One region of the Streptomyces aquilus genome, then DNA from elsewhere that is predicted to be linked to it. Evidence: riboswitches for the same ligand, from Rfam matches in the RefSeq annotation. Region 1 holds a riboswitch; the other holds the start of a gene.
What was found. A riboswitch is a leader RNA that binds a small molecule or an ion and turns the genes downstream of it on or off. The one in region 1 is predicted to bind glycine.

Region 1 (14,419 bases):
ACCGCGCCGAGGCCCTCTTCCGCTCCGGCACTTACTACTACCAGCCGTCCCTGCCCGCCTCCCGTCTCGGCTACGAGGCCTCCGGCGTCGTCGAGGCGGTCGGCGAGGGCGTCACCGAACTCGCCGTCGGCGACCCGGTGACGACCGGACCCGGCATCGAGATGAGCGCCCAGGGGGTGTACGCGGAACGGGTCGTCCTGCCCGAGACCGCGGTGCTGCCCCGCCCCGCTTCCGTGGACGCCGTCACGGGGGCGGCGTCCTGGCTGACCTACACGACCGCCTACGGCGCCCTCCTGGAGACGGCCGGGCTCAGGCCCGGCGACCACGTCCTGATCACCGGGGCGTCCAGCGGGGTCGGCACGGCGGCGATCCAGGTGGCCCGCCGCATCGGCGCGATCCCGCTGGCCACGACCCGTACGGAGGCCAAGCGGCAGGGGCTGCTGGAGGTGGGGGCGGCGGAGGTGATCGTCTCGGACGGGGACGCCGAGACGGTGGCCAAGGAGGTCGGGCGGCTCACCGGAGGGCGGGGTGCCGAGGTGATCTTCGACGCGATCGGCGGCCCCGGCTTCCGCCCGCTGGCCGGTGCGCTCGCGGAGGGCGGTTCGGTGGTGGCCTACGGCTGGCTGGACCGCCGTCCCGCCGAGATCCCCTGGAACTGGCCGTTCACGATCCACACGTACGCCAACATGATCCTCACCGGGACACCGGGCGGGCGCCGGCGCTCCACCGCGTTCCTCAACGCGGGCCTGGCCGACGGCGGCTTCCGGCCGGTCATCGCCGAGGTCTTCGAGGGCCTGGACCGCATCCGGGACGCCCACCGCCTGATGGAGTCGAACCGGCACACGGGAAAGATCGTCGTCCGGATCTGAGGCCCCCCGGAATACCTCCCCGCCGACCCGGGTTGACGCCACTCAGACGCATGCACATGCATCGAATCTGGGAAGGTCTGTCATGAAGATCGGCATCATCGGCGCGGGAAACATCGGCGGCAACCTCACCCGGCGGCTCACCGCCCTCGGGCACGAGGTGGCGGTGGCGAACTCGCGCGGCCCGCACACCCTGACCGCGCTCGCGGAGGAGACCGGCGCGACGCCCGTCCCGGTCGAGGAGGCCGCGCGAGGCGCTGAAGTGGTCGTCGTCACGATCCCGCTCAAGGCGATCCCCGACCTGCCGAAGGGCGTGCTCGACGGCGCGGCGGACGGCGTGGCCGTGATCGACACCGGCAACTACTACCCGAAGCAGCGCGACGGCCGGATCGCCGGGATCGAGGACGAGGGCCTGACGGAGAGCCGCTGGACGGAACGGCACCTCGGCCACCCCGTCATCAAGGCCTTCAACGGCACCTACGCCCAGGACATCCTCGACCGCCACCGCCCGGCCGGCGCCCCCGACCGCCAGGCCCTCCCGGTCGCCGGCGACGACGAGGCGGCCAAGGCGAAGGTCCGCGCCCTCATCGACGAACTCGGCTTCGACACGGTCGACGCGGGCGGCCTCGACGACTCCTGGCGCCAGCAGCCGGACACACCGGTGTACGGACTGCGCGAGGGTGTCGACGGGGTGACGAAGGCACTGGCGGAGGCGAGCCCGGAACGCAAGCCGGAGTTCCGCGGCTGAATCGAGCCCGGAACGCAAGCCCCAGTTCCGTGCCTGAGACCGGTCCGGGATCAGACGATCTCCAGCGGCACGTGCGGCCCGTCCGGGAGCTCCACCTCGATCCCGTCACCGGGCCGCACGACCCCGCCCTCCAGGACGACGCTCATGATCCCGCCCTTGAGCCGGAGCTTCCCGTCGGCATCGCGGGTGACGACCTGCTTCAGCAGCCCTTGCCGGAAGTTGTCGATCTGAAGACAGGGGTTGCGCAGCCCGGTCACCTCGACGACGGCCCGCTCGCCGAGGTGCAGCCGGGTTCCGACGGGCAGCGCGAGCAGATCGATGCCCCGCGTGGTGACGTTCTCCCCGAGCTCCCCGGCGCCGACCTCGATGCCGGCTTCCCGTACCTCGTCGAACAACTCCTGGTGCAGAAGGTGCACTTGGCGCAGATTCGGCTGCGAGGGGTCCCTCGCCACCCGGGACCGGTGCTTCACCGTCACTCCGGCGTGCACATCCCCCTCGACCCCGAGCCCGGCGAGCAGCGTGATGCTCTCCCGGTTCGGCTTGGTGAAGGAATACGTCCCGTTGCTGCTGACCGCAGTGATCTGCCCACCCATGGCGCGGACTCTATAGCAGGCGTCTGATCAGGCGTCCTCGGCCCACTCGCGCAGGGCGGCCCTGCTGGAGAAGTTCGCCACGTCCTTGTCCAGTGGATCGTCGGTGTACTGGTGGAAAAGCCACTTCGCCTTGATGCGGGGCTTGCCGGCCGTCACGTAGTCGGCGATCCACAGGCCGTCGCCGTCGTAGGAGGTCGTGTCGATGTTCAGCCAGTAGTTCCGGTTCGTGTAGAGGACGACCCGGTTGTTCGGCCGCAGCTCCTTCACCTTCCGGATGAAGCGGTCCTTCTCCGCGTTGCTCGCGTGCGTGCCCTCGCCGGTGGTCTCCCAGTCCACGGCGAGGATGTCGCCCGCCCGTTCCGGGGCCTTGCTCACGAAGTACTCGGCCTGGGCGGTCAGGTTGCCCGGCCAGAGGAAATGGTAGAAGCCGACGACCAGACCGGCGTCGCGGGCCCGCTTCGTCTGGGCCGCGAGTTTGGGGTTGGTGTACGTACGGCCCTCCGTCGCCTTGACGAAGACGAAGGAGAGGCCGTCGGTGGAGTAGGAGGAGGACTGGTACGCGCTCACGTCGATGCCGCGCAGCATGGGGGGACTCCCTGAAGTGCCGTAGGGGAACAGGGGGTGGCGGGTGAATCGCCAACCACCTTGGCACGCGGGCCCCTTGCCCGTTCAGCACTCGATGATGTTCACCGCGAGACCGCCACGGGCCGTCTCCTTGTACTTCACGCTCATGTCGGCGCCGGTGTCCTTCATGGTCTTGATGACCTTGTCGAGGGACACCTTGTGGGAGCCGTCGCCGCGCATCGCCATGCGGGCGGCGGTGACCGCCTTCACCGCGGCCATGCCGTTGCGTTCGATGCACGGGATCTGGACCAGGCCGCCGACCGGGTCGCAGGTCAGGCCCAGGTTGTGTTCCATGCCGATCTCGGCCGCGTTCTCCACCTGCTCCGGGGAGCCGCCCAGCACCTCCGCCAGCGCCCCCGCCGCCATCGAGCAGGCCGAGCCGACCTCGCCCTGGCAGCCGACCTCGGCGCCGGAGATGGAGGCGTTCTCCTTGAAGAGCATGCCGATCGCGCCGGCGGCGAGCAGGAAGCGGACCACGCCGTCCTCGTCGGCGCCCGGCACGAAGTTGATGTAGTAGTGCAGGACGGCCGGGATGATGCCGGCCGCGCCGTTCGTCGGGGCGGTCACCACGCGTCCGCCGGCCGCGTTCTCCTCGTTGACCGCCATCGCGTAGAGCGTGATCCACTCCATCGCGTGGGCCAACGGGTCGCCCTCCGCCCTCAGTTGACGCGCCGTCACGGCCGCCCGGCGCTTGACCCTGAGCCCGCCCGGCAGGATGCCCTCCCGCGACATGCCGCGCGAGACGCACGCCTGCATGACCCGCCAGATGTCGAGGAGCCCGGACCGGATCTCCTCCTCCGTGCGCCAGGCCCGCTCGTTCTCCAGCATCAGCGCGGAGATCGACAGACCCGTCTCCTTCGTCAGACGCAGCAGCTCGTCGCCGGTGCGGAAGGGGTACTTCAGGACCGTGTCGTCCAGCTTGATGCGGTCCGCGCCCACCGCGTCCTCGTCCACGACGAAGCCGCCGCCGACCGAGTAGTACGTCTTCGACAGCAGCTCCGCCCCGGACGCGTCGTACGCCCACAGCGTCATGCCGTTCGCGTGGTACGGCAGCGCCTTGCGGCGGTGCAGGACCAGGTCGTCGTCGAAGGAGAACGCGATCTCGTGCTCGCCCAGCAGATTCAGCGAACCGTTTCTCTTGATCGCCTCGATCCGCTCGTCGGCCGTCTCCACGTCGACGGTACGAGGGGACGCCCCCTCCAGACCGAGCAGCACCGCCTTGGGGGTGCCGTGGCCGTGGCCGGTCGCGCCCAGCGAGCCGTACAGCTCCGAGCGGACGGCCGCCACCGAGGACAGCACGTCCTCGTTGCGCAGACGGCGGGCGAACATGCGGGCCGCGCGCATCGGGCCGACCGTGTGGGAGCTCGACGGGCCGATGCCGATCGAGAACAGGTCGAAGACCGAGATGGCCACGGGAACTCCTTCAAAAAGGGTGGGGGCACACATCGTCGGGTGCCCCCACCAGGGAACTACTACTTGCTCAGGCCGGGGTACAGCGGGTGCTTGTCGGCCAGGGCCTTGACCCGGGCCTTCAGGGATTCCACGTCGTACGACGGCTTCAACGTCTCGGCGATCACGTCTGCGACCTCGGTGAAGTCCTCGGCCGTGAAGCCGCGGGTGGCCAGCGCCGGGGTGCCGATCCGCAGGCCCGACGTCACCATGGGCGGGCGCGGGTCGTTGGGGACGGCGTTGCGGTTGACCGTGATGCCGACCTCGTGGAGACGGTCCTCGGCCTGCTGCCCGTCCAGCTCCGACTCGCGCAGGTCCACCAGGATCAGGTGCACGTCCGTGCCACCGGAGAGCACGTTGACCCCGGCCTCCCGGGCGTCCGCGGCGGTCAGACGCTCGGCGAGGATGCGCGCACCCTCCACCGTACGCCGCTGGCGCTCCTTGAACTCCTCGCTCGCGGCCACCTTGAAGGACACCGCCTTCGCCGCGATCACATGCTCCAGCGGGCCGCCCTGGAAGCCCGGGAACACCGACGAGTTCAGCTTCTTCGCGAAGTCCTTCCTCGCCAGGATGATGCCGCCGCGCGGGCCGCCCAGGGTCTTGTGGGTCGTGGAGGTGACCACGTCCGCGTGCTCGACCGGGTTGGGGTGCAGCCCGGCCGCGACCAGGCCGGCGAAGTGCGCCATGTCGACCCACAGGTAGGCGTCGACCTCGTCGGCGATCCGGCGGAACTCGGCGAAGTCCAGCTGCCGCGGGTACGCCGACCAGCCCGCGATGATCACCTTCGGGCGGTGCTCCTTGGCCAGGCGCTCCACCTCGGCCATGTCGACCAGACCGGCGTCGTCGACGTGGTAGGCGACCACGTTGAACTGCTTGCCGGAGAAGTTCAGGCGCATGCCGTGGGTGAGGTGGCCGCCGTGCGCCAGGTCCAGGCCCAGGATGGTGTCGCCGGGGGCGGCCAGCGCGAACAGGGCGGCCTGGTTGGCGGAGGCGCCGGAGTGGGGCTGGACGTTGGCGTACTCGGCGCCGAACAGCTCCTTGATCCGGTCGATGGCGATCTGCTCGGCGACGTCGACGTGCTCGCAGCCGCCGTAGTAGCGCCGGCCGGGGTAGCCCTCGGCGTACTTGTTGGTCAGGACCGAGCCCTGCGCCTCCATGACCGCGAGCGGAGCGAAGTTCTCCGACGCGATCATCTCCAGCGTGGACTGCTGACGGCCCAGCTCGGCGTCGACCGCCGCGGCGATCTCCGGGTCGAGCTCATGCAGGGGCGTGTTCAGTGCGGACATCAGGTGCGGACTCCTCAGCCGGCGGAAAAGGCGGTGTACTCGTCGGCGGAGAGCAGGTCGGCCGGCTCCTCCGCGACGCGTACCTTGAACAGCCAGCCGCCCTCGAAGGGGGCGGAGTTCACCAGCGACGGGTCGTTGACGACGTCCTCGTTGACCTCGGTTACCTCACCGGAGACAGGGGAGTACAGGTCGCTGACCGACTTGGTCGACTCCAGCTCGCCACAGGTCTCGCCCGCGGTCACCGTGTCACCGACCTCGGGGAGCTGGACGAAGACGACATCGCCGAGCGCGTTGGCCGCGTGCTCCGTGATACCGACCGTCGAGACGCCGTCCTCGGCGCCCGACAGCCACTCGTGCTCCTTGCTGTAGCGCAGCTGCTGGGGGTTGCTCATGGCCTGAATTCTCCTGTACGCGGGGGACTGCTGATGAATGGGGGACTGCGGAAGGCGTGCGTGAGCAGCGTCCGTGTGCTCAGCATCACCTACGGCGGCTACTTCTGACGCTTGTAGAAGGGCAGCGCCACGACCTCGTACGGCTCGTGGCTGCCCCGGATGTCCACACCGACACCGGTCGTGCCCGGCGCGGCGTGCGCGGCGTCGACGTACGCCATCGCGATCGGCTTGCCCAGCGTGGGCGAGGGGGCGCCGGAGGTGACCTCGCCGATCACCTGGCCGTCGGCGACGACGGCGTACCCGGCGCGCGGGACGCGGCGGCCCTCGGCGACCAGGCCGACGAGGACGCGCGGCGGCGCGGTCTCGGCGCGGGCGGCAGCCTCGGTGAGCGCCTCGCGGCCCACGAAGTCGCCCTCCTTCTCGAACTTCACCACCCGGCCGAGCCCGGCGTCGAAGGGGGTGAGCGAGGTGTTCAGCTCGTGCCCGTACAGCGGCATGCCCGCCTCCAGGCGGAGCGTGTCCCGGCAGGACAGCCCGCACGGGACCAGGCCGACGCCCTCGCCCGCCTTGGTCAGGGCCTGCCACAGCTCGACGGCGTGCTCGGGCTTCACGAACAGCTCGAAGCCGTCCTCGCCGGTGTAGCCGGTGCGGGCGATCAGCGCCGGGACGCCCGCGACCGTGCCGGGCAGCCCGGCGTAGTACTTCAGGCCGTCGAGGTCGGCGTCGGTGAGGGAGGCGAGGATGCCGGGGGACTCGGGGCCCTGGACGGCGATCAGCGCGTAGGCGTCCCGGTCGTCGCGGACCTCGGCGTCGAAGCCGGCGGAACGCTCGACGAGCGCGTCCAGCACCACCTGGGCGTTGGAGGCGTTGGCGACGACCATGTACTCGGTCTCTTCGAGCCGGTAGACGATCAGGTCGTCGAGGATGCCGCCGTCCTCGCGGCAGATCATGGTGTAGCGGGCGCGGCCGACGCCGACGGAGGCGATGTTGCCGACGAGGGCGAAGTTCAGCAGGGCGGCGGCCTGCGGCCCGGTCACCGTGATCTCCCCCATGTGGGAGAGGTCGAAGAGCCCGGCCTTCGTGCGCACGGCGTTGTGCTCGTCGCGCTCGGAGCCGTAGCGCAGGGGCATGTCCCAGCCGGCGAAGTCGGTCATCGTCGCGCCGAGCGCGCGATGCAGGGCGTCGAGCGCGGTCAGGCGGGGTTCGTTGCTCATCGGACGGTCTTCTCCCAAGGCATGACGGGCGAGGTCGTTCCTCCCCATCTGTCATCGGAACCTGAGAGGTTCGCCATGACCGCGGGGGACATGACTTGCACCTTGGGTGGAGCCACCGGAAACGGTGACCCGCTTTTCAGATGTGCCTCGCCCGCGCGGTAACGGGGCCTGAGAGATTCAAGGGAGGGACTTGCTCCTTCGGCGCCCCAGCCAGTGGTGGGGACTCTCCCGCGCGGATTCGAACGGCCGGTATGCAGTTGGCGCGGACATCATTGCACGCATCGGGCACGGGCGGCAGGGCCGCATCGGCCGCTCCCGTCACCGCCCCCTTTGTGACTGGCTTGTGGCAGGACGAGCACCAAAACAAGAGAGACACCTCATTACCTTCTCTTTACGCTCGGTGGGGAGGGGAACCCCTCGACCCAGGAGGAGGACGATCACGGTGAACAGGCCCACTGCGTACGCCACCACCTCGGCCGTCGCGCTGCCCGCGCAGCCGACAGCTCCGGCCCAGGAAACCTGCGCACCGCAGCCGGTCGTCCGCGACCTGCGCGACCGTGCCGGCCACAGCCCGCGCGCCCTGCTCTTCGCCCCCGACGACCTGGTCGTGATCACCGGCCTGCCCGGCAGCGGCAAGTCCACCCTGATGCGACGCGCCGTCAAGGGCATCCGGATCGACTCCCAGGACACCCGCGACCGCTGGGACGCCCGGGCGCCCCGCTTCCTGCCGTACGCGGTCTACCGCCCCCTCGTCCGCGCCGCCCACTACCTCGGCCTGTACCGCGCCCTGCGCTCCGGCCAGGGGGTCGTGGTGCACGACTGCGGCACCCAGTCCTGGGTGCGCGGCTGGCTGGCCCGCGCGGCCCACCGCCGCGGCGGCACCCTGCACCTGCTGCTGCTCGACGTCACCGCGGACACGGCGCTCCAGGGCCAGCGCGAGCGCGGCCGGGGCGTCTCACGCTATGCCTTCCTCCGCCACCGCACCGCGGCCGCCCGCCTCATCCGCTCCGCCGAGAAGGGCGAACTGCCGCAGGGCGTGGGCTCGGCCGTGCTCCTGGACCGGGCGGCGGCGGACGCCCTGCGCAGGATCGGGTTCACGGGCTGACGACCAGGGCACCCCGGGGCCCGCACCCGTTAGCCTTTCAGCCACATCAGCGGTACTCGGCAGGCGGACGGACAGATGGACTTCCCGGCACAGGACTTCCCGGCACAGGCGCACCCTCATCCGCACGGCGGCGGATGGCCCGGCAACGAGCTGGAGGAGGTGCTCTCGGCCGCCCTCGGCGTGCCCGGCGCCGGCGGCCGGATCATCGAGGTCCTCGGCCGCAGCTTCGTCTGGGTCCCGCTGCCGAACGGCGGCGGCGCCCACACCGGCCCGCTCGACCTGCCCACCTTCGAGATCGAGGGCCAGGCCTACGTCCCGGTCTTCAGCTCCGAGGAACAGTTCCGCCAGGTCGCCGGCGCGCACATGTCGTACACGATCGCCCCGGCGGTGGAGTTCGCGCGCGGCCTCCCGCCGCAGGTCGGCATCGCCGTGAACCCGGACGGCGTGGTCGGCGTCCCGCTCCCGCCGGAGGCCGTGGCGGACCTGTGCCGGGTCGGCCGGACCCCGCTGGACGGCCCCAACAGCGGCGGCCGGGTCAAGCTCTACGAGCCCGACTGGCAGGACGACCCGGTGGACTTCCTCGCGGCCGCCGCCGCCGAGTTCGCCGCGACCGGAGTCGTCCTGACGGCCCGCCGCTGTCTCGCGGCGATCGAGACGGCCGACCCGGTGATGTTCGTGGGCGTGGAACTCTCCCTGTGGGAGGGCGACTTGCGTACCCTCCCGATGGACGCCCTGGGCCGGGCCCTGGGCCAGGCCCCGGTGGCCTGGCCGGTCAACCTGGTCCTGCTGGACGTGGCGGACGACCCGGTGGGCCATTGGATGCGGGAAAAGGTACGTCCGTTCTACATGCAGGGTCACTAGGACGCGGGCAGGGGCGGGGGGCTGTGCCGATGTGCGGCTCCGCCGCGGGGGCGCGACAAGCCCCCACGACCCGCACCCCGCAGACCACCGCAAGCCCCGAGCTCCCAACGCTTAAGCTGTTTCCGTCCATGAAACTTTCCCGAAGGGGCGGTAGAAGGTGAGTGCCAGCGGCACAGCGACCGGCACGGTCGAGCACATGCTGCGCCAGGTGACGCCGGGGCGCTACGACGCCTACGAGGCACTCCTCCGCGCCCTCGCCACCCCCTCCTCCGGCCAGGTCTGGATGCTCCTCTGGCACGGCCAGTCGGGCTCCCCGGACGCCCAGTACGGGAACATGGAGGTCGACGGCTACGGCTACGCGCCCTGCGTCACCTCCGCCCAGGAACTCTCGGCGAGCGGCTGGAACCGCTCGTACGAGGTCGTCGACGGCGTCGACGTCGCGCGCACCCTCTACCCCGACCACTACGGTCTCTGGCTGAACCCGCACGCCCCCGGCGGCGGCGTCGGCATCCCCTGGCTCGACCTGCGCCGTATCGCCACCGGTCTGGAGCGCCAGCCCGCCGGCCCCCTGCGCCTGTCCGAACCCGGCATCGAGATCCCGCAGTTCTACGCCCTGATCGCGCACAACGCCCACCGCACCCCGGCCGTCCGCTCGCTGCGCCGCGCCTGGGTGCAGCCCGCGCTCGGGGCGCCGTACCTCGCCATCGGTCTCGACGTCTACGACACCAGCCCGCCAGCGGTGGACTCGGTGCGCGCGATGATGCAGCAGTCCATCGGCGCGGTCCCGGACGGGCTGCCGGTGTCGACGGTCGCCATGTCCGACGAGTACGACCCGGTCGCGATGTGGATGCGGGCCGGCGCCCGCCCCTTCTACGACCGGGAGGCGCACGCGGCCCCGGCGCAGGCTCCCGCGGCCGGGTACGGCTACCCTCCGGCGCCCGCCGGCTACTGAGGAGTACCGGTCACAGACTCCCGTGTTACGGGAGTGTGTCTGCGCGCGTAGATCGGGGCGGAAGGCCCCACGAGGTCCGGATTGCCCCAACTGGCCCGCGTCCGGCGGCTGTTACCCGCTGTCCGGATAACGGAACCCTGCAGCCCGCATCACGTTTATGCATCCTTTCCTCGTCAAGTCTGGCAACAGATCGCCAAAGCGTTGAAGACTCCCGCACCAGGGGTGGGTTCGCCCCTGTGTACGACGGACTGATCACGCCGCTACAGCGGCAAGTGCGGGCCGGCTACCGCCGGTTGAGAGGGGTCCCTGCCAGATGACGGCACCATTGCACGAGCCGACCGCGGAAGCGGCCCCGAGCGCGGCCGAAGAAGCGGCGGTCAACGCCGGCGCCAAGGCCGTACAGGGGCGTTCCCTGGGCCGGATCGCCTGGGAGCGTTTGAAGCGGGACAAACTCGCCCTCGCGGGCGGTGTCGTCGTGCTCGTCCTCATCGCGGTCGCGCTGCTCGCGCCCGTGATCACCAGCCTGTACGGGCAGGACCCGAACGCGTACAACGACAAGGACCTGATCGACCCGCTGTTCGGCACCCCCAAGGGGTCCTTCGGCGGCATCAGCGGCGACCACTGGCTGGGCGTCGAGCCGGTCAACGGCCGCGACATCTTCGCGCGCATCGTCTACGGCGCCCGGATCTCGCTGCTCGTCGGCTTCCTGTCCGCGATCGTGGCCGTGATCATCGGCACCGTCCTGGGTGTCCTGGCCGGCTTCTTCGGCGGCTGGGTCGACTCGGCCATCAGCCGGGTCATGGACGGTCTGCTGGCCTTCCCGCAGCTGCTGTTCATCATCGCGCTGGTCTCCGTCATGCCGAACAACATGCTGGGACTCTCCGGCACGGGCGTGCGCCTGTTCGTGATGATCCTCGTCATCGGCTTCTTCGGCTGGCCCTACATCGGACGCGTGGTGCGCGGCCAGACGCTCTCGCTGCGCGAGCGCGAATACGTCGAGGCGGCCCGCTCCCTCGGCGCCGGGCGGCTCTACATCCTGTTCAAGGAGCTGCTGCCCAACCTGGTCGCGCCGATCATCGTCTACACGACGATGATGATCCCCACCAACATCCTCACCGAGGCGGCGCTCAGCTTCCTGGGCGTGGGCGTCAAGCCCCCCACGGCCTCCTGGGGGCAGATGCTCTCGAACGCGATCGACTACTACAAGTCGGACCCCACCTACATGGTGGTCCCGGGTGTGGCGATCTTCATCACCGTTCTGGCCTTCAACCTCTTCGGCGACGGCGTGCGGGACGCGCTGGACCCGAAGGGCTCCCGCTGAACTGCCGTACCAAAAGCGTCCCGTGGCACCGACACGGGGTCTCTCATCAAATCCGGAGGATCCGAGATCGTGACTACCCAACGCACCTCAGGGCGGCGGAAGCAGGCATTTGCCGCTGCCGCCGCGGTCGCCGCGCTGCTGACCACGGCGGCGTGCGGCGGCGGCAACGACGACGGCGGTGACAAGGGCTCGGCGACCGGCGCGGCCGGCTTCAACGCCGCGAACAACAAGGTCGCCCAGGCCTCGCTCGCCAAGAAGGGCGGCGAGCTGAAGTTCGCCGGTGCCCAGGACGCCGACTCGTGGGACACCACGCGCGGTTACTACGGCTTCATGTGGAACTTCGCGCGCTACTACAGCCGCCAGCTCGTCACGAACGCCGCCGAGCCGGGCAAGAAGGGCACCGAGCTCACCCCGGACCTCGCCACCGGTCTCGCCAAGGTCACCGACGACGGCAAGACCTACACGTACACCCTGCGTGACGGCATCACGTGGGAGGACGGCAAGCCGATCACGTCGAAGGACGTCAAGTACGGCATCGAGCGCGTCTGGGCGCAGGACGTGCTGTCCGGCGGCCCCGTCTACGTGAAGGACGTCCTCGACCCGAAGGGCGAGTACAAGGGCCCCTACAAGGACACCTCCGCCGACAAGCTCGGCCTGAAGGCGATCGACACCCCGGACGACAAGACCATCGTCTTCCACCTGCCGCAGGCCAACGCCGACTTCGAGGAGATCCTCGCCCTGGTCTCGGCCTCCCCGGTCCGCCAGGACAAGGACACCAAGTCCAAGTACGGCCTGAAGCCGTTCTCCTCCGGCCCGTACAAGTTCCAGTCGTACAGCCCGGGCAAGGACCTGGTCCTGGTCCGCAACGACAAGTGGAGCCAGGCCTCGGACCCGATCCGCAAGGCGTACCCGGACAAGATCTCGGTCAAGTTCTTCTCGAACGCCAACGACCTGGACGCTCGTCTGCTCGCCGGTGACTACGACCTGGACATCAACCAGACCGGTCTGTCCCCGCAGGGCCGCACCACCGCCCTCCAGGAGCACAAGGCCAACCTGGACAACCCGGTCTCCGGCTACATCCGCTACGCGACCTTCCCGCAGAGCGTGAAGCCGTTCGACAACGAGCACTGCCGCAAGGCCGTGATCTACGGCGCCGACCACGTCTCGCTGCAGACCGCGCGCGGTGGCCCGGTCGCCGGTGGTGACATCGGCACCAACATGCTCCCGCCGACCGTCCCCGGTTCCGAGGGCCAGTCGTACGACCCGTACGAGCTGAACGGCGCGAACAAGAACGGCAACGTCGCCAAGGCCAAGGAAGAGCTGAAGGCCTGCGGCAAGCCGAACGGCTTCAAGACCACCATCGCGGTCCGTAACAACAAGCCGGTCGAGGTCGCGACCGCCGAGTCCCTCCAGGCCTCCCTGAAGAAGATCGGCATCGACGTCAACATCGACCAGTACGACGGTTCGCAGACGTCCGGCATCATCGGCAGCCCCTCGAACGTGAAGAAGAAGGGCTACGGCATCATCATCATGGGCTGGGGCGCCGACTTCCCGTCGGTCCAGGGCTTCGGTCTGCCGCTGTGGGACGGCAAGTACATCCTCGAGAGCGGCAACAACAACTTCGCCCTCATCGACGACAAGAAGATCAACGGTCTGTTCGACACCTACGTGAAGACGCAGGACGACGCGGGCAAGCTGGCGATCGCCAAGGACATCAACCACGCGGTCATGGAGGGCGGCTACTACCTGCCCTTCGTCTTCGAGAAGTTCGTCAACTGGCGCGGTGACCGCCTGGCCAACGTCTACACCTCGGACGGCTACAGCGGTATGTACGACTTCGTGAACCTCGGTCTGAAGTCCTCGAAGTAATCCCGGCACACCCGCCGTACGGCACGAAAGGCAGGTGAAGGCCGGCGACGCGGGAGCGCGGGCCACCGGAAGACCTCCGGTGGCCCGCGGCCCGCGGCGGGCCGAGAGCTGTGCTCGCTTACCTCATCAGGCGGCTGTTCGCCGCCGCAGTGATGCTCGTGGTCATCATCATGGTGGTCTTCGGCATCTTCTTCCTCGTCCCCAAGTGGGCGGGCGTCGACGTCGCCTTGAGCTTCGTGGGCAAGCAGGCCGACCCGGCCGCCGTCGAGGGCGTGCGGCAGAAGCTCGGCCTGAGCGACCCGATCTACTCCCAGGTCTGGGAGTTCTTCAAGGGTCTGTTCGCCGGTCGCACCTACGTGGGCGGTGGCGACTCCGTGCACTGTGCCGCGCCGTGCTTCGGGTACTCCTTCCGCACCGAGCAGGCCATCTGGCCGGTGATCACCGACCGCTTCCCGGTGACCCTGGGTCTCGCGCTCGGTGCCGCCGTGCTGTGGCTGCTGTTCGGTGTCTCCGCGGGTGTGCTCTCCGCGCTCAAGCGGGGCAGCCTGTGGGACCGCGGCGCGATGGTCGTCGCCCTCGCGGGTGTCTCCCTCCCGATCTACTTCACCGGCCTGCTGAGCCTCGCGATCTTCTCGTACAGTCTCGGCTGGGTCGAGGGCGAGTACGTGCCCCTCGACGAGAGCTTCACCGGCTGGTTCGGCGGCATGATCCTCCCCTGGATCACCCTCGCCTTCCTCTACGCGGCGATGTACGCCCGGATCACCCGGGCGACGATGATGGAGATCCTCGGCGAGGACTACATCCGCACCGCCCGCGCGAAGGGCCTCAAGGAGCGCGTCGTCATCGGCAAGCACGCCATGCGCTCCACGATGACCCCGATCCTGACCATGCTCGGCATGGACCTCGGCGCCCTCATCGGCGGCGCGATCCTGACCGAGACGACGTTCAGCCTGCCGGGCCTCGGCCAGGCGGTGCTCAACGGCATCAAGACCCAGGACCTGCCCATCATTCTGGGCGTCACCCTGATCACTTCTCTCGCGGTGCTGATCGCCAACCTCGTGGTGGACATCCTCTACGCCGTGATCGACCCCCGAGTGAGGCTCGCATGACCGAACTCAGCAAGAGCGGAGCGGCCGTGG
Region 2 (14,419 bases), 5.2 Mb from region 1:
TTTTGCGTTGAGGTAAGGTCAGGGGGCATCGTTCGCACGTTTCCCACAGGAGGCCCCCGGGTGGAGGTCCAGGAGACTCGCGTCCAGACGGATCGAGTCCTCACCATCCCCAACATCCTCAGCATGGCGCGGCTCGTTGGTGTGCCCCTCTTCCTGTGGTTGATCCTCAGGCCCGAGTTCGGAGGCCCCCAGAGTGATGGTTGGGCGCTTCTGGTGTTGGCCTTCAGTGGCGTCAGTGACTACCTGGACGGCAAGCTCGCCCGGCGCTGGAACCAGATCAGCAGCCTCGGCCGGCTTCTGGATCCTGCCGCGGACCGGCTCTACATTCTCTCGACTTTGGTCGGGCTGACATGGCGCGAGATTCTGCCGATTTGGTTGACCGCTGTACTGCTCGCGCGTGAGCTGGTTCTGCTGGTGATGGTGGGCATCCTCAGGCGCCATGGCTATCCGCCGCCTCAGGTGAACTTCCTCGGCAAGGCCGCCACGTTCAACCTGATGTATGCCTTCCCCTTGCTGCTGCTCAGTGACGGAACTGGCTGGCTGCCGTCACTCGCTGCTATTTTCGGATGGGCGTTCGCAGGATGGGGTACAACCCTGTACTGGTGGGCAGGAGTCCTCTACGTGGTACAAGTCCGCCGCTTGGTTCGTGCGGACGCCATGGCCGATTGAACTCGCCGATTGGCGCAGTCTTAGTGGTGCGATGGCCCGTGCTGGAAAAGTGCGGGACAATCTGGACGGGTGAAGTCGGCTAGACCGTCGTCTCTTGGAGGAGGACGCTTCCGACATGAAGGCCGTCGTGATGGCCGGAGGCGAAGGCACGCGCCTTCGCCCCATGACCTCGAGCATGCCCAAGCCGCTCCTACCCGTGGCCAACCGCCCGATCATGGAGCACGTTCTGAGGCTGCTCAAAAGGCATGGGCTCAACGAGACCGTCGTTACTGTCCAGTTCCTGGCCTCCTTGGTCAAGAACTACTTCGGTGACGGCGAAGAGCTCGGAATGGAGCTCTCCTATGCCAATGAGGAGAAGCCACTCGGTACCGCCGGAAGCGTCAAGAACGCCGAGGAGGCGTTGAAGGACGATGCCTTCCTCGTCATCTCCGGCGATGCCCTGACGGACTTCGACCTCACCGAGCTGATCAATTTCCACAAGGAGAAGGGCGCGCTGGTCACCGTCTGTCTGACGCGCGTCCCCAATCCGCTGGAATTCGGTATCACCATCGTCGACGAAGAAGGAAAGGTCGAGCGCTTCCTGGAGAAGCCGACCTGGGGGCAGGTCTTCTCCGACACGGTGAACACCGGCATCTATGTGATGGAGCCCGAGGTCTTCGACTATGTCGAGGCCGACGTACCCGTCGACTGGTCCGGTGACGTCTTCCCTCAGCTCATGAAGGAAGGCAAGCCGATCTACGGCTTTGTGGCCGAGGGCTACTGGGAGGACGTCGGTACCCACGAGAGCTATGTGAAGGCCCAGGCCGATGTCCTGGAGGGCAAGGTCGACGTCGAGATCGACGGCTTCGAGCTCTCGCCCGGGGTGTGGGTCGCCGAGGGTGCGGAAGTGCATCCGGACGCCGTACTGCGGGGCCCTCTCTACATCGGGGACTACGCCAAGGTCGAGGCCGGCGTCGAGATCCGTGAGCACACCGTCGTGGGGTCCAACGTCGTCGTGAAGAGCGGGGCGTTCCTGCACAAGGCCGTTGTGCACGACAACGTCTATGTCGGGCAGCACAGCAATCTGCGGGGCTGTGTCGTCGGGAAGAACACCGACATCATGCGTGCGGCCCGGATCGAGGACGGCGCGGTCATCGGCGACGAGTGCCTGATCGGTGAAGAATCGATCGTGCAGGGCAATGTGCGGGTCTATCCGTTCAAGACCATCGAGGCCGGCGCCTTCGTCAACACTTCGGTGATCTGGGAGTCCCGAGGGCAGGCGCATCTCTTCGGTGCCCGTGGGGTCTCGGGAATTCTGAACGTGGAGATCACTCCCGAGCTGGCCGTGCGTCTCGCCGGCGCTTACGCGACGACGTTGAAGAAGGGGTCGACGGTCACCACGGCCCGCGACCACTCGCGTGGTGCGCGCGCGCTGAAGAGGGCGGTCATCTCCGCGTTGCAGGCCAGCGCCATCGACGTAAGAGATCTGGAGAACGTACCGCTGCCGGTTGCCCGGCAGCAGACCGCGCGGGGCAGTGCGGGCGGGATCATGATTCGTACGACACCCGGGGTGCCGGATTCCGTCGACATCATGTTCTTCGACGGGCGTGGAGCCGACCTGTCGCAGGGCAGTCAGCGGAAGCTGGACCGGGTGTTCGCGCGGCAGGAGTACCGGCGTGCGTTCCCCGGTGAGATCGGGGACCTGCACTTCCCCGCGAGCGTGTTCGACTCGTACACCGGGTCGTTGCTGCGGAACGTCGACACCACGGGGATTGCCGAGTCCGGGCTGAAGGTCGTCGTCGATGCCTCGAACGGCAGTGCCGGGCTTGTGCTGCCCAGTCTGCTCGGGAAGCTCGGGGTGGACTCGTTGACCGTCAACCCGGGGCTCGACGAGTCACGGCCCACGGAGACCGCCGACGTGCGGCGGTCGGGGCTGGTGCGGCTCGGGGAGATCGTGGCGTCGTCGCGGGCCGCCTTCGGGGTGCGGTTCGACCCGGTCGGCGAGCGCTTGTCGCTGGTCGACGAGAAGGGTCGGATCATCGAGGACGACCGGGCGTTGCTCGTCATGCTCGATCTGGTGGCCGCGGAGCGGCGCAGTGGGCGGGTGGCGCTGCCGGTGACCACCACGCGGATCGCCGAGCAGGTGGCGGCGTACCACGGGACGCAGGTGGAGTGGACGACCACGTCACCCGACGACCTGACGCGGGTCGGGCGTGATGACTCGACCATCTTCGGTGGTGACGGCAAGGGCGGGTTCATCGTGCCCGAGTTCAGCAGCGTCTTCGACGGTACGGCGGCCTTCGTACGGCTGATCGGGCTTGTCGCGCGGACGCAGCTCACGCTCAGCCAGATCGACGCGCGGATTCCGCGGGCGCATGTGCTCAAGCGGGATCTGGCGACTCCCTGGGCGGTCAAGGGGCTCGTGATGCGCCGGGTCGTGGAGGCGGCCGGGGATCGCTTTGTCGACACGACCGATGGAGTGCGGGTCGTGGAGACCGACGGGCGGTGGGTCATGGTGCTGCCCGATCCCGCCGAGGCGGTCACCCATCTGTGGGCGGAAGGGCCCGACGACGCCTCTGCCCAGGCGTTGCTGGACGAGTGGGCGGCGGTCGTGGACAGCGCCGGTCGCTAAATCCGCAGCACGCGTGCGTGCCGGACAAGTGTCCCCAAGGGGGCCTGTCCGGCACGCCGGTGGGGCCGTTCGGAGGTACTGGTCGCGACGTGCGACGATGTGCGGCATGCCGCAGCAGCCCCCCGTTCGGAGCACACCCACGCGCCCCTCGCGTCCGGACGCGTCCATGTCGCTGCTCACCAACGTCATGGACCACAGCCTCGACGACGGGTATGCCGAGGCGGCCGCTCGGAAGAAGGCCGCGGGCGAAGGGGGCCTGCCCAAGACGCTGCGGGCGAAGCTGGGGCTTGCCGCCGGCCTGGTGCTGGCGGCGCTTGTCGTGACCGTCGGTGCGGCGCAGGCGCGCGTCGCGGCTCCCGTCGTGGCCAAGGAGCGCGAGGAGCTGATCGACCGCATCGACCGGGAGACGGACGCGGCCGACAGGCTGGAGGGCACGGTCGACGACCTGCGCGACGACGTGAGCGCCATGCAGCGCGCGGCGCTCAGGGACAGCGGCGGCAGCGGGCAGGCGGACCTGGTCGGCCTGCTGTCGGGCGCCACGGCCGTGCACGGACCAGGCGTGAAGCTGGTCGTGGACGACGCCAAGGAGGCCACCACCGGTGGTGACGGCGACCCGCGCGAGACCTCCGGGTTCTCCGACACCGGCCGGGTCCGGGACCGGGACATGCAGCGCGTCGTCAACGGGCTGTGGGAGTCGGGCGCGGAGGCCGTCTCCATCAACGGACAGCGGTTGACGGCGCTGTCCGCGATCAGGGCCGCCGGTGACGCGATACTGGTCGACAACAGGCCGCTGGTGCCGCCGTACACGGTGCTCGCGGTGGGGGACGGGCAGCGGCTGAGCACCAGGTTCCAGAACAGCGCCGACGGGCTGTATCTGAACGCCCTGCAGGAGAACTACGGCATCCGGACGGCCATCTCCGTGGAGGGGGATCTCCGGTTGCCTGCAGCAACGAGTGTGATCGTACGTACAGCACAGCCGAGAACTGAGAAGGGCACATCGTGATCGCCGTACTGGGCCTCGTCGTGGGAGTCGTGGCCGGCCTGTTGGTCCGGCCTGAGGTTCCGGCGGTCGTCGAGCCTTATCTGCCGATCGCCGTCGTGGCGGCGCTCGACGCCGTGTTCGGTGGTCTGCGGGCCATGCTCGACGGCATCTTCGACGACAAGGTCTTCGTGGTGTCGTTCCTGTCCAATGTGGTCGTCGCCGCGCTGATCGTGTTCCTGGGCGACAAGTTGGGCGTGGGTGCTCAGCTGTCGACCGGTGTGGTCGTCGTCCTCGGTATCCGCATCTTCTCGAACGCCGCGGCGATCCGCCGGCACGTCTTCCGGGCGTGAGGCCGATGAGCGACCAGGACGGTACGCCGGAGAACAGGCTGCGCAAGGAACTGCCGGAGGAGACGCCCGCGACGGCTCCGGAGGCGGTCCCGTCGGCCGAGACGAACGACAAGGACGAGCCGGACGCGACACCCGGGGTGACCGGACGCCAGCGGCTCGTCCAGGGGTTGTGGCCGCCGCGTGTCACGCGTGCCCAACTGATCGTCGCCGTGCTGCTGTTCGGCCTCGGATTCGGGCTGGCGGTGCAGGTGGCGTCGAACAGCGACGGCGACAGCGCGCTGCGCGGTGCCCGTCAGGAAGATCTTGTTCGCATTCTCGATGAACTGGATGACCGTACTCAGCGTCTTGAGGACGAGAAGGCGGGCCTCGAGAAGCAGCGTGACGAGTTGGAGAACAGCTCGGACCAGGCGGAGGAGGCCCGCAAGCAGACGCTGGAGAAGGAGCGGCAACTCGGCATCCTCGCGGGCACGGTGGCCGCGCAGGGGCCAGGTATCACGATGACCATCGACGACACGAAGGGGACGGTCGAGGCGGACATGCTGCTCGACGCGATCCAGGAGCTGCGCGCGGCCGGTGCCGAGGCGATCCAGGTGAACGGCGTGCGGGTGGTCGCCGGGACGTATCTGACCGATTCCGGCAACAGCGTGAGCGTCGACGGGAACAAGATCAACGCCCCCTATCGTTTCAAGGTCATCGGCAAGCCGCAGGACCTGGAACCGGCGCTCAACATTCCTGGAGGCGTGGTGCAGACTCTGGAGAAGGAGCAGGCCACCGTCACCGTCGAGCGGTCTACCAAGATCGTCGTGGACGCCTTGCGAGCCGCGAAGCAGCCTGACTACGCTCGGTCGTCCTCCCGGTGAACCGGGGGTGCATGAGGCACGTCCGGCCAGGGCATGAGGTTGCGGGGGGTCGGCGCACCGATTGGGTGGTGCGTGGTGGAAACTGTCTGGTGGATACGGACGTTGTCAGGATGTCCGGGTCGGCCGGTGTATGCAATCAGGGTTCGTCCTGCCCCACGGGCGGGTCTGTTTCGGTCAAGGGGAATCGCCCGTGAAGTTGTTTGCGAAGTTGTTCGGCAAGAGCGCGCGAGAGGGTAGCGACAATGCGAACGCCACCGCTCGTCATCGCGCACAGCCAGACGCGGAGGGCCAGCGCCCCCTGTTCCGGGACCAGGTGGGCGGCGTTCCGGGAGGTCAGGGCGCGCCGTCTGTTGACCCTGCGCAGTCCGGCGGCATAGGTTTCGGGCAACCGTCAACCTCGAGTACGGGTGGAGAGTTTTCCATGTCGGCCCTGGTGTGTACGAGGTGCGGTAACCGCAACGCGGAGAACAGCCGCTTCTGCTCCAACTGCGGTGCGCCGCTGCGCGGTGCGCCCGAGCGTCCGTCCGAGACGACCTCCACCATCTCCATCTCCGGTCTCGAGGCCTACGACGCCGAGGCGACCGGCCAGACGCAGCTGCCGACGCTCTCCCCGGAGGCGCAGGCGGCCGTGGACGCGCTGCCCCTGGGCTCCGCACTCCTGGTCGTGCGCCGTGGACCGAACTCGGGCAGCCGCTTCCTGCTGGACGGCGATCTGACCACGGCGGGGCGTCATCCGCAGAGCGACATCTTCCTCGACGACGTGACGGTGTCGCGTCGGCACGTGGAGTTCCGTCGCCAGCAGGACGGTTCGTTCACCGTGGGCGACGTCGGCAGCCTCAACGGCACGTACGTGAACCGCGAGCGGATCGACACGGTGCCGCTGCACAACGGGGACGAGGTACAGATCGGCAAGTACCGGCTGGTCTTCTACGCGAGCCAGCGGGGCTACTGACCCCGTCAGGGAAGGTCCATGCTTCAAACACCGAGCGGCGGTGCCGGTCACGGTACCGCCGCCGCGGACAGTGGGCTGATGAGCATCGGCACGGTGCTCAATGTGCTGCGCGACGAGTTCCCCGAAGTCACCATCTCCAAGATCCGCTTCCTGGAGTCCGAGGGGCTCATCGAGCCGCAGCGGACCCCCTCGGGGTACCGCAAGTTCAGCGCGGGCGACGTCGAGCGTCTCGGGCATGTGCTGAGGATGCAGCGGGACCACTATCTGCCGCTCAAGGTGATCCGGGAGTATCTGGACGCCATGGAGCGCGGGGAGGCCGTGGCGCTGCCCGTGGTGGGGCGCCAGCGGGACGGAGAAACGCTTCAGGAGCCCTGGGAGGCCCCCACGGCCGCGCGGATCGGCCGGTCCGAGCTGCTGGCCGCCGCCGAGATCGGCGAGCAGGAGCTCGAGGAGTGGGAGTCCTACGGACTCATCGCCCCGCTGCCGGACGGGGCCTACGACGCCGAGGCGGTCACTGTGGCGGCACTCGTCGTCGAGCTCGGGCGGTTCGGGATCGAGCCGCGGCATCTGCGCGCGATGAAGGCCGCCGCCGACCGGGAGGCGGGGCTGGTGGACCAGGTGGTGGCCCCGCTGAAGCGGCACCGCAATCCGCAGACCCGGGCGCACGCCGAGGCCCGTACGAAGGAACTGGCGGGGCTCACGGTGAAGCTGCACGCGGCCCTGGTGCAGACCGCCCTCGGTGTGCGGCTGCCCTGAAGGGCGCGGACGCCGGATCGGGCCCCCGTTTCCTGCCCGACTACCCAAACGTCCCGGGCACGGCCTAGGGTTGCTGTGTGAACGAGCTCGATGTCGTAGGTGTCCGGGTCGAAATGCCCTCCAACCAACCGATCGTGCTCCTGCGTGAAGTGGGAGGCGACCGCTACCTCCCCATCTGGATCGGGCCGGGGGAGGCGACGGCGATCGCCTTCGCCCAGCAGGGCATGGCCCCCGCACGACCGCTGACCCACGACCTGTTCAAGGACGTGCTGGAGGCCGTCGGCCAGGAGCTCACCGAAGTGCGCATCACGGATCTGCGTGAGGGCGTCTTCTACGCGGAACTGGTCTTCGCGAGCGGCGTGGAGGTGAGCGCCCGGCCGTCCGATGCCATAGCGCTGGCCCTGCGCACCGGAACGCCGATCTACGGCAGCGACGGTGTGCTCGACGACGCCGGGATCGCGATCCCGGACGAGCAGGAGGACGAGGTGGAGAAGTTCCGCGAGTTCCTCGACCAGATCTCGCCCGAGGACTTCGGCACCAGCAGCCAGTGAGACGGGGGCCGGCCCGGTGGACTCGCCGTCCGTGACGGGTCGGCTGTGTCCGGTCACCACGGAAATGCCGGCATTTGCCACCGGCGTGTGAGAGCGTCCTACGGCCCGCCCCGAGCGCATTCGGCTAGCCTTTCCCCGCGGTGGGGTACGGCAAACCACTCCTAGGGTGATTATCACTCGGCGTGCCGAGTGTGGCGATCGTTGACGCACCCCGGGTGACTGCCTACCGTCGAGAAGGCAGGTCAAGGACGGAGGTCGGCGTGAGCAGCAGCGGCGGCGGTACGGCTGGGGGTGCCCCCGGACGGAGTCTCGGGGCAAGCGGTCCGTACCCTCCCCCGAGCTCTCAACTGCGTTCGAGTTGGGGGGATCCCCAGCACAGCAACGCGGCCGATCACGCTCCGCAGCGACCGGCGGCCGTGCCGAGCAGTGGCGGAGGGGCGACGTCCATGGCGTCCGAGCAGATCGGCTACCGCGGGCCGACGGCCTGTGCGGCCGCCGGCATCACCTATCGGCAACTCGACTACTGGGCGCGCACCGGGCTCGTCGAGCCGAGCGTGCGGCCCGCCTACGGGTCGGGGACGCAGCGCCTGTACAGCTTCCGGGACGTCGTCGTCCTGAAGGTCGTCAAGCGGTTCCTCGACACCGGTGTGTCGCTCCAGAACATCCGTACCGCCGTGCAGCACCTGCGGGAGAGCGGTTTCCGGGACCTGGAGCGCATGACGCTGATGAGCGACGGTGCCACGGTCTACGAGTGCACCTCGCCCGACGAGGTCCACGCGCTGCTCCAGGGCGGGCAGGGCATCTTCGGGATCGCCGTGGGCGTGGTGTGGCGGGACGTCGAGAGCGCGTTGTCCCAGCTGCACGGGGAGCGGATCGACACCGGGGAGACGCTGGTGGGGCACAACCCCGCCGACGAGCTGGCGCGGCGGCGGGGCAATCGGGCCGTTTGAGGCTTTGCCCGGGGGATTACCGAGGGCATTGTCAGTGGCGTAGGGCAGCATCGGACATGTGAGAACCGCGCCCACGATCCTGCATCTCGACATGGATGCCTTCTTCGCCTCCGCGGAGCAGGCGTCCAAGCCGAGTCTGCGTGGGAAAGCCGTCATCGTGGGCGGACTGGGGCCGCGCGGTGTGGTGGCGACCGCGTCGTACGAGGCACGGGTTTTCGGGGTGCACTCCGCGATGCCGATGGCCCAGGCGCGGCGGCTGGCGCCCAATGCCGCGTATCTCGTGCCGCGCTTCGGGTTCTACCGGGCGATCAGCGAGCAGGTGATGGGGCTGCTGCGGGCGCTGTCGCCGTTGGTGGAGCCGTTGAGCCTCGACGAGGCGTTCGTGGACCTGGAGGCCGGGGGTGCGGCCTGGGACGAGGCGTCGGCGCGGCTCGCGGGGGAGAAGCTGCGCGCCGACATACGGGCGGTCACCGGGCTGACGGGATCGGTGGGACTCGCGGCGTCCAAGATGCTCGCGAAGATCGCGTCCGAGCAGGCCAAGCCCGACGGTCTGGTGGTGATCGACCCGGGGAGCGAACGGGAGATGCTCGGGCCGATGTCCGTGCGGATTCTGCCGGGGGTGGGGCCGGCGACGGGCGACCATCTGCGACGGGCCGGCATCCACACGGTCGACGAGATCGTCGAGGCGGGCGAGGACGAGCTCGTACGGCTGCTCGGGAAGGCGCACGGGCATGGGCTGTACGCCATGGCGTTGGCGCACGACGAGCGGCCCGTGGTGGCGGAGCGGGAGACCAAGTCGGTGTCGGTCGAGGACACCTACGACGTGGACATCCACGACCGGCTGCGGGTGGGGATGGAGGTGCAGCGGCTGGCCGACCGGTGCGTGCGGCGGCTGCGGGGAGCCGGGTTGTCGGGGCGGACGATCGTGCTGAAGGTGCGGCGGTACGACTTCTCGACGCTGACCCGGTCCGAGACCTTGCGGGGGCCCACCGATGATGTGGCCGTCGTGCGGGAGGCCGCGGCTCGGTTGCTGGAGTCCGTGGACACGACGGGGGGTGTGCGGTTGCTGGGGGTGGGGGTCTCCGGGCTGGCCGACTACACGCAGGAGGATCTGTTCGCGCAGGCTGCGGGGGATCTCGGCGAGGTTGCCGAGGAGGACTCCGGGGAGGTGGCCGACGAGAGGGTGGAGGTGCCTGTCGAGCGGCGGTTCGCCGCGGGGCATGACGTGGTGCATGCCGAGTTCGGGCACGGGTGGGTGCAGGGGAGTGGGCTGGGGCGGGTGACGGTGCGGTTCGAGACGCCGGATTCCGAGCCGGGGCGGGTGCGGACGTTTCGGGTTGACGATGAGTTGTTGGCTTTGGCTGAGCCCTTGCCGTTGGTGCCGGTGGAGTCGGCGGAGGGTGAGGCAGCCGGCCTTCGGCCGGATTTGATTTCCCACCCGCACCACCCGTGACAGTTTCGCTGTCGGGTGCGGGCCCGTGGGCGCTCGGGAGCAGGGTGCGGTCGGCTGTGCGCGTTCGAGTGTGTGTGAGGGCCTCGCCGCGGGCCGCCGCTGTCAGGCTTCTGCTTCCTCCGTGCCCGCCAACTTGCCGAAGTCCCTGTCCGGGAGCGGCGGGGGTGAGGCCACGTCCAGGCCGTAGTGGTGGTACAGCTGGAGTTCCTGGTCGGGGGAGAGGTGGCGGCCGACGCCGAAGTCGGGGGCGTCCTTGATCAAGGAGCGGTCGAAGGGGACCTGAAGGGTGCCCTCGATCAGTTCGCTGGGCTCCAGGGGGACGAAGGCGTCCCGGGAGAACAGGCCGGTGCGTATGGCCGCCCACTCCGGCACTCCGGTCGCGTCGTCGAGGTAGACCTCGTCGATCGTGCCGATCTTGGTGCCGTTGCGGTCGAACGCCTTGCGGCCGATCAGGTTGCGCGGATCGATGTCGGTCTGCACGGGCCCTCCACTAGGTCGCCACTCGCAACTCATCCGTAAGCACTACAAAAGAGCACATTAGGGCCAGTGGCCACTCGAGGACTCCTCAAGGGATCGACTTTTTGTGCGCTGGTAGGCTGGCAAGCGGCTGTTGACCCTGTGCGGGAGAGTCCTCCGGAGAACGTCCGGGGGCGCCGAAGGAGCAAATCCTCCCCGGAATCTCTCAGGCCCACGTACCGCACGGACGAGGTCACTCTGGAAAGCAGAGCGGGTGTCGACGGCTTCCGCTCTCACCGACGGTGAAAGCCGGGCACCCTCGGGTGTCCCGGTGAAGCTCTCAGGTTGAGATGACAGAGGGGGAGGCCGCCGGGACCCGCAGCCGTGGTGTCCCTCGAAGGTCGCGTCAGACCAGGAGGCCTCCGCAATGACCGCCCACCGCACTCCGCTCACCGAACTCGAGCAGGGGATTCCCTTCGAGCAGCGTCACATCGGCCCCGACCACGAAGCCCGGGCCAAGATGCTCGCGCAGGTCGGATACGGCTCGCTGGACGAGCTCACCGCCGCCGCGGTGCCGGATGTGATCAAGAACGCTGACGCCCTCGATCTGCCGGGCGCGCGGACCGAGGCCGAGGTGCTCGCCGAGCTCCGCTCGCTCGCCGATCGGAACCAGGTGCTCGGGTCCATGATCGGCCTCGGGTACTACGGGACCTTCACCCCGCCCGTCATCCTGCGCAACGTCATGGAGAACCCCGCCTGGTACACGGCGTACACGCCCTACCAGCCCGAGATCTCCCAGGGCCGGCTCGAGGCCCTCCTCAACTTCCAGACCATGGTCGCCGAGCTCACCGGGCTGCCGACCTCCGGTGCCTCGCTGCTCGACGAGGGCACGGCCGCCGCCGAGGCGCTGGCGCTGTCCCGGCGCATGGGCAAGAACAAGAAGGGTCTGTTCCTCGTCGACGCGGACGCGTTGCCGCAGACCATCGCCGTGATCCAGACGCGGGCCGAGCCGACCGGCGTCGAGGTCGTCGTCGCCGACCTCAGCGACGGGATTCCCGCCGACATCGCCGCGCGTGAGATCAACGGCGTGCTCCTCCAGTACCCGGGCGCCTCCGGTGCCGTACGCGACATCAAGGCGGTCGTCGACCAGGCGCACGAACTCGGTGCCCTCGTGACCGTCGCCGCCGACCTGCTCGCGCTGACGCTGCTGAAGTCGCCCGGGGAGCTCGGGGCCGACATCGCCGTCGGGACCACGCAGCGGTTCGGTGTGCCGATGGGCTTCGGCGGGCCGCACGCCGGTTACATGGCGGTGCACGAGAAGTTCGCGCGCAGCCTGCCCGGGCGGCTCGTGGGCGTGTCCGTGGACGCGGACGGCAACAAGGCCTACCGGCTCGCCCTGCAGACCCGTGAGCAGCACATCCGGCGGGAGAAGGCCACCAGCAACATCTGTACCGCTCAGGTGCTGCTCGCTGTCATGGCGGGGATGTACGCCGTCTACCACGGCCCGGAGGGGCTGAAGGGCATCGCCCGGCGGACCCATCGCTACGCCCGTGTCCTCGCCGCGGGGCTTGCCGCCGGTGGGGTCGAGGTCGTGCACGGGGCCTACTTCGACACCCTGACCGTGCGCGTGCCCGGCAAGGCCGGTGAGGTCGTCGCCGCCGCCGAGGCGAACGGGGTCAACTTGCGGCTCGTCGACGCCGACCACCTCTCCATCGCCTGCGACGAGACCACCAACCGGGCTCAACTCGGCGCCGTATGGGCGGCGTTCGGGGTCGAGGGGGACGTCGAGGCGCTGGACGTCGCGGCCGAGGACGCGCTGCCGGATGCGCTGGTGCGCGACGACGAGTTCCTGACCCACCCCGTCTTCCACCAGTACCGGTCCGAGACCGCGATGCTGCGCTATCTGCGCCGCCTCGCCGACCGGGACTACGCGCTCGACCGCGGCATGATCCCGCTGGGCTCCTGCACCATGAAGCTCAACGCCACCACCGAGATGGAGCCGGTCACCTGGCCGGAGTTCGGGCAGCTGCACCCCTTCGCGCCCGCCGCGCAGGCGCAGGGCTATCTGACGCTCATCCGGGAGCTGGAGGAGCGGCTCGCCGAGGTCACCGGCTACGACAAGGTGTCGCTCCAGCCCAACGCCGGGTCGCAGGGTGAGTTGGCCGGGCTGCTCGCCGTACGCGGGTATCACCGGGCCAATGGCGATGAGCAGCGGACGGTCTGTCTGATTCCGTCCTCCGCGCACGGGACCAACGCCGCCAGCGCTGTCATGGCGGGCATGAAGGTCGTCGTCGTCAAGACCGCCGAGGACGGTGAGATCGACGTCGAGGATCTGCGGGCGAAGATCGAGCAGCACCGGGACGAGCTCGCGGTGCTCATGATCACGTACCCCTCGACGCACGGCGTGTTCGAGGAGCATGTCGCCGACATCTGCGCGCAGGTGCACGAGGCCGGCGGTCAGGTGTACGTAGACGGCGCCAACCTCAACGCCCTGGTCGGGCTTGCCAAGCCCGGGCACTTCGGCGGCGACGTCTCGCACCTGAACCTGCACAAGACGTTCTGCATCCCGCACGGTGGCGGCGGGCCGGGCGTCGGGCCGGTGGGCGTGCGGGCGCACCTGGCGCCGTACCTGCCGAACCACCCGTTGCAGCCCGCGGCCGGGCCCGAGACCGGTGTCGGGCCGATTTCCGCCGCCCCGTGGGGCTCGGCGGGGATTCTGCCGATCTCCTGGGCCTACGTGCGGCTCATGGGCGGCGAAGGGCTGAAGCGGGCCACGCAGGTGGCCGTGCTGAGCGCCAACTACATCGCCAAGCGGCTCGAGCCGCACTACCCCGTGCTCTACACCGGGCCCGGTGGGCTGGTCGCGCACGAGTGCATCATCGACCTGCGGCCGCTGACCAAGGCGACGGGTGTGAGCGTGGACGACGTCGCCAAGCGGCTCATCGACTACGGGTTCCACGCGCCGACCATGTCGTTCCCGGTGGCCGGGACGCTGATGATCGAGCCGACCGAGTCCGAGGACCTCGTCGAGCTGGATCGGTTCTGCGATGCGATGATCGCCATTCGCGCGGAGATCGAGAAGGTCGGGTCCGGGGATTGGCCGGCGGAGGACAACCCGCTGCGGAACGCCCCGCACACCGCCGCGGCGCTCGGTGGCGAGTGGGCGCACGCGTACAGCCGTGAGGAGGCGGTGTTCCCGAGCGGGGTCGTGGTGGCCGACAAGTACTGGCCGCCGGTGCGACGGATCGACCAGGCCTTCGGGGACCGGAACCTGGTGTGCTCGTGCCCGCCGCTGGACGCTTACGAGGACTGAGGCTGACTGTGCTCGGTGAGAGGGCCCCGCTTTGGCGGGGTCCTCTCGTTTTTCGGGGTTACGTCGGTGGCGTCACGCTGTGGAAAGGGAGACCTCGGTCGACTTGATCAGGGCCACGACCGGGGTGCCGGGCGCGAGGCCGAGGTCCGTGGCGGCGTCCTTGGTGATGGCCGCGGTGAGTTCGATGTCGTCGAACGCGATCTTCACGGAGGCCATCGCGGCGCCGGTGGCGATGGTGGTGACCGTGCCGGGGAGCTGGTTGCGGATGGAGAGGCCGGAGAGGGCCTCCGCCGCGCCGGTGGCGAGGGCCACCTCCGTTGACTTCACCAGGGCACGGACGGGGGAGCCCGGGGCGAGGCCGAGGGCGGTTACCGCTTCCCTGGTGATGGCCGCGGTGAGGTTCCGGCCGCCGGTGAGGCGGATTCCCACGGTGGCCATCACCTCGCCGGAGGTGACGGACGTGACGGTGCCGGGGAGTTGGTTGCGGATGCTCAGGGTCATGGGCATCAACCGTAG

Region 2: linked by a shared signal. The riboswitch ahead of gcvP (aminomethyl-transferring glycine dehydrogenase) and the one ahead of gcvT (glycine cleavage system aminomethyltransferase GcvT) in region 1 are both predicted to bind glycine.

What each region holds. Positions count from the first base shown of each region.
Region 1 is NZ_CP034463.1:7,236,091-7,250,509, forward strand. It holds gene EJC51_RS33465 (zinc-dependent alcohol dehydrogenase family protein) at 1-869, shown strand, start outside; gene EJC51_RS33470 (NADPH-dependent F420 reductase) at 937-1,614, shown strand; gene EJC51_RS33475 (MOSC domain-containing protein) at 1,665-2,207, opposite strand; gene EJC51_RS33480 (glycoside hydrolase family 25 protein) at 2,235-2,792, opposite strand; gene EJC51_RS33485 (L-serine ammonia-lyase) at 2,877-4,244, opposite strand; gene glyA (serine hydroxymethyltransferase) at 4,304-5,566, opposite strand; gene gcvH (glycine cleavage system protein GcvH) at 5,581-5,958, opposite strand; gene gcvT (glycine cleavage system aminomethyltransferase GcvT) at 6,057-7,172, opposite strand; glycine riboswitch at 7,211-7,318, opposite strand; glycine riboswitch at 7,319-7,413, opposite strand; gene EJC51_RS33505 (AAA family ATPase) at 7,615-8,277, shown strand; gene EJC51_RS33510 (enhanced serine sensitivity protein SseB) at 8,353-9,138, shown strand; gene EJC51_RS33515 (enhanced serine sensitivity protein SseB C-terminal domain-containing protein) at 9,296-10,090, shown strand; gene EJC51_RS33520 (ABC transporter permease) at 10,404-11,411, shown strand; gene EJC51_RS33525 (ABC transporter substrate-binding protein) at 11,481-13,280, shown strand; gene EJC51_RS33530 (ABC transporter permease) at 13,391-14,389, shown strand; gene EJC51_RS33535 (ABC transporter ATP-binding protein) at 14,386-14,419, shown strand, end outside.
Region 2 is NZ_CP034463.1:2,034,184-2,048,602, reverse strand. It holds gene clsA (cardiolipin synthase ClsA) at 61-669, shown strand; gene EJC51_RS09450 (mannose-1-phosphate guanyltransferase) at 785-3,280, shown strand; gene EJC51_RS09445 (DUF881 domain-containing protein) at 3,447-4,283, shown strand; gene EJC51_RS09440 (small basic family protein) at 4,280-4,612, shown strand; gene EJC51_RS09435 (DUF881 domain-containing protein) at 4,618-5,472, shown strand; gene EJC51_RS09430 (FHA domain-containing protein) at 5,534-6,424, shown strand; gene ftsR (transcriptional regulator FtsR) at 6,443-7,180, shown strand; gene EJC51_RS09420 (bifunctional nuclease family protein) at 7,258-7,731, shown strand; gene EJC51_RS09415 (MerR family transcriptional regulator) at 7,992-8,681, shown strand; gene EJC51_RS09410 (DNA polymerase IV) at 8,740-10,134, shown strand; gene EJC51_RS09405 (PRC-barrel domain-containing protein) at 10,237-10,614, opposite strand; glycine riboswitch at 10,746-10,842, shown strand; gene gcvP (aminomethyl-transferring glycine dehydrogenase) at 11,018-13,903, shown strand; gene EJC51_RS09395 (TOBE domain-containing protein) at 13,976-14,404, opposite strand.